Regions from separate parts of the Oryzihumus sp. JJN4-3R genome, predicted to be linked through region 1. Evidence: predicted binding sites of a transcription regulator. Region 1 holds the regulator's gene; each other region holds the start of a gene.
What was found. The regulator HrcA, encoded in region 1, represses chaperone genes, less so after heat shock. The targets are predictions, from matches to a motif close to TTNGCACTCGNNNNNNNCGAGTGCNAA.

Region 1 (3,201 bases):
ATCGCCAGGGTGATGTGGAAGTTCAGCGCCTGCGAGGAGTGCCGGCGCACGAACGGGTCACGGTCCTTGTTCACCAGGTAGATCACCAGCGGCACGAGGAAGGACAGGAACGTGCCGCCGAGGTGGGCGAACAGCGCCCACATCCGCGCGTCACCCGGGCTCATGGGCGCCTGCCCGGCATACCCGGGGTAGGGCGCGGTGGGAGGCTGGGGGCCGCCCTGCGGCGGCACCTGGCCGTACGGCCCCTGGCTGTATGGCGCCTGGCCCGGCCCCGGGCCGTGTGGCTGCCCCTGCGGCTGGGACGGGACGTCCTGCGGTGACTCGCTCATGGCTCCCCTTGGCGTGGTGGTCTGCCGCCATCGTAGGAGCGCTCGCCGCGCCCCGGCAGGACATCGGAAGGACATCGCGGCTGCGGCCCGCCGGCGCAGCCGCAAGGCCTACCCCTCCTCGCCCGGTGCGGTCACGAAGTCGATCAGCTCCTCCACGCTGGCCAGCAGCGCCGGCTCGAGGTCGGCATACGTCCGCACGGTGCCCAGGATCCGCTTCCACGCGTGGGCGATGTCGGCCTGGGTCTCGTGCGGCCACCCGAGGGCGTCGGTGATGCCGTGCTTCCATGACTGGCCGCGGGCGATGACCGGCCACGCCTGCCACCCCAGGCGTTGCGGGCGCACGGACTCCCACACGTCGACGTACGGGTGGCCCAGGATCTTCACGTAGGGCGCGTAGCGGCGCAGCGCCCGCGCCTCCTGCACCAGCCGGCTCTCCTTGGTCCCCGGCACGAGGTGGTCCACCAGCACGCCCATCCGGCGGGTCGGGCCGGGGTCGAAGTCCCGGATGGCGGCGGCGAGGTCGTCGACGCCCTCGAGCAGCTCCACGACGACCCCCTCGATCCGCAGGTCGTCGCCCCAGACCTTCTCGACGAGCTCGGCGTCGTGCCGGCCCTCGACGAAGATCCGCGAACCGGAGGCGACCCGCGCCTTGAGGCCGTGGACGGCGCGGGAGCCGCTGGCCGTGCGGGAGGCGGCGGCGCGCGCGGCGGCTGCGGCCTCCCGGGCTGCCGTGGTCGGTGGGGTCAACGTGACGGGGGAGCCGTCCAGGAGGAACCCCGGGCCCAGGCTGAAGCCGCGGGTGCGGCCGCGCCGGTCCTCGAGGTGGACCACGTGCACCCCGCCGGCCTTCTCCACCCGCACCACGGCACCACACCACCCCGTCTCGACGTCCTCCACCACGAGGCCGTGCTCGGCTTCCACCTCGCGGGAGCGTCCACCCCGCGGGGCCTTCCAGTCTCCGGACAGGACATCGGCGCCGTATCGATCCGTCACGGCAGGCATCGTAGACTTGGCACTCAGCCGGTTTGAGTGCCAGATTCGACTGCTCGTCCCCTGAGGAGGTGGAGCCTGTGAGTGAGGAACGCCGCCTGGCTGTGCTGCGCGCCATCGTCCAGGACTACGTGCAGACCTCCGAGCCGGTCGGTTCGAAGAGCCTGCTCGAGCGTCATCAGCTCGGCGTGTCGGCGGCCACCGTGCGCAACGACATGGCCGCGCTGGAGGAGGAGGGGCTGATCTCGGCCCCGCACACCAGCGCCGGCCGGGTGCCGACCGACCTGGGCTACCGGGTCTTCGTCGACAAGCTCAGTGCCGTCAAGCCGATGAGCCCGGCGGAGCGGGCGGCCATCGCCCAGTTCCTCGAGGGCGCCGTCGACCTCGACGACGTGGTCGACCGCACCGTGCGCCTGCTGGCCACGCTGACCCGCCAGGTCGCGGTCATGCAGTACCCCTCGCTCACCCGCAGCGCGGTGCGCCACGTCGAGCTGGTGCCCGTCGGCGCGCACCGCCTCATGGTGGTGCTCATCACCAACACCGGCCGGGTCGAGCAGCGGGTCCTGGAGACCAGCCACGACCTGGTCGCCCCGACGGGGGAGCGTCTCGTCGCCGACATCCGCTCGCGGCTCAACGCCGAGGCCGCCGGCAAGCCGCTGACCGAGGCGGCCGGCCAGCTGCAGTCCCTGCCCGAGCGGTTCGAGCCGGCCCACCGGGACCTCGTGCGCGCCGTCGTGCGGGCCCTGGACGACGCCCTCGTCGAGGAGCGCGAGGAGCGGGTCGTGCTGGCCGGCACGGCCAACCTGGCCCGGTTCGGCACGGACTTCCCGCTCAGCATCGGCCCCGTGCTCGAGGCGCTGGAGGAGCACGTCGTGCTGCTCAAGCTGCTCGGGACCATGGGCGCCGACAGCGACACCGTCGCGGTGCGCATCGGCCACGAGAACCCCCACGAGGGCCTGCAGACGACCTCGGTCGTCAGCACGGGCTACGGCACCGGCCGTGACCTCGTCGCCGGCCTCGGCGTCCTCGGCCCGACCCGCATGGACTACCCCACGACGATGGCCTCGGTGCGCGCGGTGGCCCGCTACGTCTCCGAGATCCTCGCCCCCTGACCGACCGCCAACCCTGCCCGAGCCTGATTCGCAATCCTGACAAGGACTTTCGTTGAACGACTACTACCAGGACCTCGGCGTCAGCCGTGACGCGACAGCAGAAGAGATCAAGCGCGCCTACCGACGCCTCGCCCGCAAGCTCCACCCGGACGTGAACTCCGGCCCGGAGGCCGAGGACGAGTTCAAGCGCGTCTCGCAGGCCTACGACGTCCTCTCCGACCCGGAGAAGAAGCGCGCCTACGACATGGGCGCCGACCCCTACGGCGGCCAGGCCGGCGGATTCGGCCAGGGCTTCTCCTTCAGCGACATCATGGACGCCTTCTTCGGCGGTGCCGCCGGGGGCGCGGCCCGCGGGCCGCGCTCGCGCAAGCGTCGTGGCCAGGACGCCCTGATCCGCGTGGACATCGACCTGTCGCAGGCCGTCTTCGGGGCCGAGCGCGAGCTGACCGTCGACACCGCCGTCGAGTGCGGCACCTGCCACGGCGACGGCTCCCAGCCGGGCACCGGCACGCGCACCTGTGACGTGTGCGCGGGTCGCGGCGAGGTGCAGCAGGTCCAGCGCTCCTTCCTCGGCCAGGTGATGACCTCCCGTCCGTGCACCGCCTGCCAGGGCTACGGCACGGTCATCTCCGACCCGTGCTTCGAGTGCTCCGGCGACGGCCGCGTGCGGACCCGTCGCACCCTGAAGATCCGGGTGCCCGCCGGCGTGGACACCGGCACGCGCATCCAGCTCGCCGGTGAGGGTGAGGTCGGTCAGGGCGCCGGCCCGG
Region 2 (3,201 bases), 1.1 Mb from region 1:
CCTCCACGGGGCGATGCGCGAGGACGCGCGCTCACGGCAGGAGTTCCTTACGCTGGCTCGAGGCTTCTGACTCCTGGAAGGGGAGCACCGTGAGCACCCAGACCTTCGTCATCGTCGGCGCCAGCCTGGCCGGCGCCAAGGCAGCACAGACCCTGCGCGAGGAGGGCTTCGACGGTCGGGTGGTCCTGCTCGGCGAGGAGGACGAGCGGCCCTACGAGCGGCCCGAGCTGTCCAAGGGCTTCCTGCTCGGGAAGAAGGCCGCCGAGAAGCTCTACGTCCACGACGAGGACTTCTACGCCGGGCACGACATCGAGCTGCGCACCTCCACGACGGTGACGGCGCTCGACCCCGCAGCCCATGAGGTGGTCCTCGACGGCGGTGAGCGCCTGGGCTTCGACCGGCTGCTGCTGGCCACCGGAGCCAGCCCGCGCCGCATCCCGATCCCCGGCGCCGACCTGCCGGGGGTCGTCTCGTTGCGCCGTCTCGGGGAGTCCGCCGACCTGCGCACCGCCATCGAGTCCGCCTCGCGCGTGGTCGTGATCGGCGCCGGCTGGATCGGCTCCGAGGTCGCCGCCTGCGCCCGCATGCTCGGCGCCGAGGTCTCGATGATCGCCCCCGAGGCGGTCCCCCTCGAGCGCGTCATGGGGCCCGAGCTCGGCGCGGTCTACCGCGACCTGCACGCCGAGAAGGGCGTGGACCTGCACCTGTCGACCGGCGTGGAGCGGGTCGAGGGCGACACCTCCGCCACCGGTGTGCGCACCGCCGACGGGACCCTCGTCGAGGGCGACCTCGTCGTCATGGGCGTCGGCGCGGCCCCCCGCGACGAGCTCGCCCGCGCCGCCGGGCTCGACGTCGACAACGGGGTCCTCACCGACGCGACACTGCGCACCAGCCACCCCGACATCTACGCCGCCGGCGACGTGGCCAACGCCTGGCACCCGTTCTACGACAAGCGGGTCCGGGTCGAGCACTGGGCCAACGCCCTGAACCAGGGGCCGGCCGCAGCGCGCAACATGCTCGGCGCGGGCACACCCTACGAGAGGGTGCCCTACTTCTACTCCGACCAGTACGACTTCGGCATGGAGTACAACGGCTACGCGTCGGAGTGGGACCAGGTCGTCTTCCGCGGGGACCCCGCCGGCCGGGAGTTCCTCGCCTTCTGGCTGGCCGGTGGCCGCGTCGTCGCGGGCCTGAACGCCAACATCTGGGACCAGGCTGACGGGATCAAGGCCCTGGTGCGCTCCCGCGCCAAGGTCGACCCCGCCCAACTCGCCGACAGCACCGTCGACCTGGGCGACCTGGCCGGCTGACCCCCCGGGGACCTTCGCCCCTGACCGTCCGGGCTCTGGCGCAGCCACGCTGGAGACCACCCGACGGGAGGCCGCCATGACCCAGACCAAGCACTGGAAGGTCGACATCTACATCGACGAGCACGACGGGGAGACGCGCGCCCAGGCCCGGCTGCACCACCCGGACGGCCCGCTGCACACCGGGCACGGCAGCGCCCGGCGCAACCCGGTCGACTCCGAGGTCCCCGAGATCGGCGACGAGCTCGCGACGGCGCGCGCCCTGGCCGACCTCGCGGCCCAGCTGCTGAGTGCCGCAGCGGAGGACATCGGCGCGGTGACCCACAAGCCCGTGCACCTGACGCAGTGAGGGTCCTCCAGGCAACGAGGGTCCTCCCGGCGACAGCCGCCTGAGGACACGCAGCTGCGGGGAGCCAAGGCAACGGGTCCCGGGCGCCGACCCGGGACCCGTTGCCTTGCCGCGACTCAGCCGGCCGGTGGAGCCGGTGCGGCCGGGGTCGGCCCGCTCCCGCTGATGGCCGGCTTCTCGGACTCGGCGCCGACCGACACGGGGATCCGCCGGGGCTTGGACTCCGCGGCCACCGGCAGGCTCAGGGTCAACACCCCGTCCGCGTAGGTCGCCTCGATGCTGTCCACGTCGAGCCCGCGCCCGAGCGTGAGCTGCCGCGCGAAGGTTCCCGTTGGCCGCTCCTGGGTGAGCCATTCCACGTCCTCGGGCTGGGCCGAGCGCTGGGCGCGGATCGTGAGCGTCCGGCCGTCGACACCCACGTCGACCGAGCCGGGGTCAGCCCCCGGGAGGTCGCAGCGCAGGACGTAGTGGTCACCCGACCGGAACAGGTCGACCGGCATCGCACGCACTGCCTGCCCCACCTCGGAGGCCCGGCTGAACATGCGCTCGGTCAGGGCGTCGAGGTCACGGAACGGGTCATAGCTGAAGGCCACCAGAACCACCTCCTCGTATGTCGCGCCGCGGCGGTCCTCGCCGCGGTCGGTCCGCGGTGGGCACGCTGGTTGGTGAGGCGCCCCCGCGCGACACCTTCGGTGTAGCACCAGAGGCATGGGCGGGCCAAGGGACTGGCGGCACGGCATACCCGGCAGTCAGCGCAGCTCACAGATTCCCCCAAAGCAGGCTCACCGAACGCGCTGCTGCGGCACAGTGGCCTGTGAGCCCGCCCCGGGGGTGGCGGGGGAACGGGGGCAGCGATGTCCGGTCGGGGAGCAGTTGTCGAGACAGGGCCTGGCGCGCCCGTGCAGGCTGGCCCGCCCCGGGCCGTCCACCCCGAGCCGGGCCCAGCCGCCGCCCGACGCGAGGAGATGCTGGCCCGCGCGCTGCGCCTGCTCGACGCCCCACTGGAGCTCGAGGACACCGTGTGGCAGACGGCAGAGCTGGCCGTGGGCGGGATCGCCGACTGGTGCCTCGTGGAGGTCCCCGGCGGCGACCGCGTGCGGCGTTGCGCCCTCGACCACCGAGACCCGCAGTGCGCCGACCTGGCGCAACGGCTGCGCGAGGCGCCCGGCACGCGGCTGCTGCTCGGCCTGATGAGCCGCCTGCCGGCCGGGGTCGTCGTCGACCTCGACACCACGACCGGCGACCCCGCCGCCGGGCCCGACGCTCCGGGCTCGGGCCTGCGCCACCTGCTCGCGGGCCTGGGGGCGACGACCGCGCTGACCCTGCCGCTCACCACCGCCGGGCGCCCGGTGGGGTCGATGCTGCTCCTGACGTGCGGGGGGCGCCGGCTGAGCGCCGAGGACCAGGCCCTTGCGGCCGAGCTGGGACGCCGTGCCGGCTCGGCCATCGACAAGGCCCGGCTCCACGGGGAGCTGCAGCAGTGCGTGCACGCGCTCCAGGCGAGCCTGCTGCCACCGAGCCTGCCGCTCGTGCCCGGCGTGCGCC
Region 3 (3,201 bases), 710 kb from region 1:
GGCGATCGACGCGGCGTTGCGCAGCGCCGAGCGGGTCACCTTGACCGGGTCGATGACGCCGGCCTTGACCAGGTCGGTGTACTCCCCGGTCGCGGCGTTGAGGCCGTTGCCGACCGCGAGCTCGCGGACCTTGGAGACGGCGACGTAGCCCTCCAGGCCGGCGTTCTCGGCGATCCAGCGCAGCGGCTCGGCCGCGGCCTTGCGCACGATGTTGGCGCCGGTGGCCTCGTCACCCTCGAGCGCGAGCGTGTCGAGCACCGCGGAGGCGTGGACGAGGGCGGAGCCGCCACCGGCGACGATGCCCTCCTCGATCGCCGCGCGGGTTGCCGAGATGGCGTCCTCGATGCGGTGCTTCTTCTCCTTGAGCTCGACCTCGGTGTGCGCGCCGACCTTGATCACGCAGACGCCGCCGGAGAGCTTGGCGAGGCGCTCCTGGAGCTTCTCGCGGTCCCAGTCGGAGTCGGTGCGCTCGATCTCGGCCTTGATCTGGTGCACGCGGGCCGCCACGTCGTCAGCAGCGCCGGCGCCGTCGACGATCGTGGTGTTGTCCTTGGTGACGACGACGCGGCGGGTCTGGCCCAGCACGTCGAGGTCGGCCTGGTCGAGCTTGAGCCCGACCTCCTCGGAGATGACCTGGCCACCGGTGAGGACGGCCATGTCCTGCAGCATCGCCTTGCGGCGGTCACCGAAGCCGGGCGCCTTGACGGCGACGGCGTTGAAGGTGCCGCGGATCTTGTTGACCACCAGGGTGGACAGGGCCTCGCCCTCGATGTCCTCGGCGATGATCAGCAACGGCTTGCCCGACTTGACGACCTTCTCCAGCACCGGCAGCAGGTCGGCGACGGCGGAGATCTTGCCCTGGTTGATCAGGACGTAGGCGTCCTCGAGGACGGTCTCCATGCGCTCGGCGTCGGTGACGAAGTAGGGCGAGAGGTAGCCCTTGTCGAACTGCATGCCCTCGGTGAAGTCGAGCTCCATCGCGGTCGTGGAGGACTCCTCGACCGTGATGACGCCGTCCTTGCCGACCTTGTCGAACGCGTCGGCGATGAGGTCGCCGATGGTGGCGTCCTGCGCGGACAGCGTGGCGACCTGGGCGATCTCGTCCTTGCCCTCGACCTCGCGGGCCGTGTCGAGCAGGCGGGTGTTGACCGCCTCGACGGCCTTGTCGATGCCGCGCTTGAGGCCGGCGGGGGCGGCGCCCGCGGCAACGTTGCGCAGGCCCTCCTTGACCATGGCCTGGGCCAGGACCGTGGCCGTCGTCGTGCCGTCACCGGCGACGTCGTTGGTCTTGGTCGCGACCTCCTTGGCGAGCTGGGCGCCGAGGTTCTCGTAGGGGTCCTCGAGCTCCACCTCACGGGCGATGGTCACGCCATCGTTGGTGATGGTGGGGGCGCCCCACTTCTTGTCGATGACGACGTTGCGGCCCTTGGGGCCGAGCGTCACCTTGACGGCGTTGGCGAGGGCGTCCACACCGCGCTCGAGCGCCTTGCGGGCGGAGTCGTCGAACTCCAGCGTCTTGGGCATGAAGTGTGTCCTTCAGTCGTAAGGGGTGGTTCAACGGACGTGCCCCGACGCGCACCTGGTGTCAGGCACGTCGCCGGGGCGCGTCATACGGAGCAGAAGCTCAGCTGGTGACAACCGCGAGGACGTCGCGGGCGGAGAGGATGAGGTACTCCTCGCCGGCGTACTTGACCTCGGTGCCGCCGTACTTGCTGTAGATGACCTTGTCACCCACGGCAACGTCGAGCGGGACGCGGTTGCCCTTGTCGTCGATGCGGCCGGGACCGATCGCCAGGACCTCGCCCTCCTGGGGCTTCTCCTTGGCGGTGTCCGGGATGACCAGACCGGAGGCCGTCGTCTGCTCGGCCTCGACGGACTTCACGACGATGCGGTCTTCGAGCGGCTTGATGGAAACCGACACGTGCTGACCTCCCCTTCGGGAATGTCGATGTGGACGTTGGTGGAACTGCTCTGGTGCGGTCTGGCGGGTGCGTCGCCGTCGCGGGGGTCGACGCGCCGTGGGGCCGCGGCTGGCACTTGCCGGGGGCGAGTGCCAAGTCAGAATCTAGGTCTGCACTTAGCACTCGGTCAACTCGAGTGCCAGCCGGCGAGCGGTGCGCGGCACGGCCCGCTCATGCGGGAGGATGTGCGCCATGGACCTCGCCGCGGTGGAGAAGCTCGTCTCGGGCGAGGGATGGGGGCTGCTGCAGTCGCTCCCCCCGTATGACGAGTCCACGGCCATGCAGCTCGGCCAGCGACTGCGGGAGGCCGGGTTCGACCCCGAGCTGGTGGCCGCGGCGCTGACCCAGTCGCGGCTGCGTGCCAGGGCGCGCGAGAAGTTCGGGGAGTTCGCCGGCGGGATGATGTTCACCGCCGACGGCCTGGAGCAGGCGACCCGGCTGGAGATCGCCGCGCGGCACGCCTCCCGCTTCCGGGAGGCGGGCGTCCAGCACGTGCTCGACCTCGGCTGCGGCATCGGCTCGGACGCGATGGCGTTCGCCGGGCTCGACCTGGAGGTGACCGCCGTCGACGCCGACGAGGTGGCCGCGGCCATCGCCGGGGTCAACCTGCGTCACTGGCCCTCGGCCCGCACCCTGGTGCGCACCGTCGAGGAGACCGAGCTGCCCACCGGTGAGGCGGCCCGGCACGCCGGCGCGTGGCTCGACCCGGCCCGGCGCACCCCCGGGGTCGCCGACGCCAAGGGCCGGACCCGACGCGTGTTCAGCCTGCAGGCCATCTCCCCCAGCTGGGACACCGTCCGCGAGATCGCGACCGCCCTCCCGGCGACCGGCGCCAAGCTGAGCCCGGCCTTCCCGCACACCTCGCTGCCGCCCGGCGCGGAGGCGCAGTGGACCTCCCTCGGTGGTGAGGTCCTCGAGTGCGCGGTGTGGTGGGGCGGCCTCGTGGACCGCGCCGGGCGCAGCGCGCTGGTCCTCGGACCCGGCGGCGAGGCCTCGACGGTCACCCAGGCCGACGCGCCGCTGCCGGCGCCGACGGCCGCGTCGCTGGCCGACGTGGGCCAGTTCCTCTACGAGCCCGACCGGGCCGTCATCCGCGCCGGCCTGGTGGGCGCGCTCACGGCCGAGACCGACGGCGTCGAGGTGGACACCGGTCTGGGCTACGTCAGCGCCGACCGGGCAGTGGACCTGCCGTGGGCGAGGCGGTTCGTGGTCACCGAGGCGATGCCCTTCCACGTCAAGA

Region 2: a site for HrcA is predicted at 2,351-2,377, ahead of AC3ANM_RS13505 (Hsp20/alpha crystallin family protein). Genes of this name have one in related genera too.
Region 3: a site for HrcA is predicted at 2,078-2,104, ahead of groES (co-chaperone GroES). Genes of this name have one in related genera too.

The regions. Positions count from the first base shown of each region.
Region 1 covers NZ_CM173229.1:3,889,585-3,892,785, forward strand. Annotated here, with positions in the region: gene AC3ANM_RS18535 (DUF4870 domain-containing protein) at 1-329, opposite strand, end outside; gene AC3ANM_RS18540 (DUF3097 domain-containing protein) at 438-1,322, opposite strand; gene hrcA (heat-inducible transcriptional repressor HrcA) at 1,400-2,431, shown strand; gene dnaJ (molecular chaperone DnaJ) at 2,484-3,201, shown strand, end outside.
Region 2 covers NZ_CM173229.1:2,823,413-2,826,613, reverse strand. Annotated here, with positions in the region: gene folE (GTP cyclohydrolase I FolE) at 1-70, shown strand, start outside; gene AC3ANM_RS13515 (NAD(P)/FAD-dependent oxidoreductase) at 90-1,310, shown strand; gene AC3ANM_RS13510 (dsRBD fold-containing protein) at 1,387-1,656, shown strand; gene AC3ANM_RS13505 (Hsp20/alpha crystallin family protein) at 1,773-2,249, opposite strand; gene AC3ANM_RS13500 (PP2C family protein-serine/threonine phosphatase) at 2,556-3,201, shown strand, end outside.
Region 3 covers NZ_CM173229.1:3,175,295-3,178,495, reverse strand. Annotated here, with positions in the region: gene groL (chaperonin GroEL) at 1-1,524, opposite strand, end outside; gene groES (co-chaperone GroES) at 1,625-1,921, opposite strand; gene AC3ANM_RS15230 (THUMP-like domain-containing protein) at 2,154-3,201, shown strand, end outside.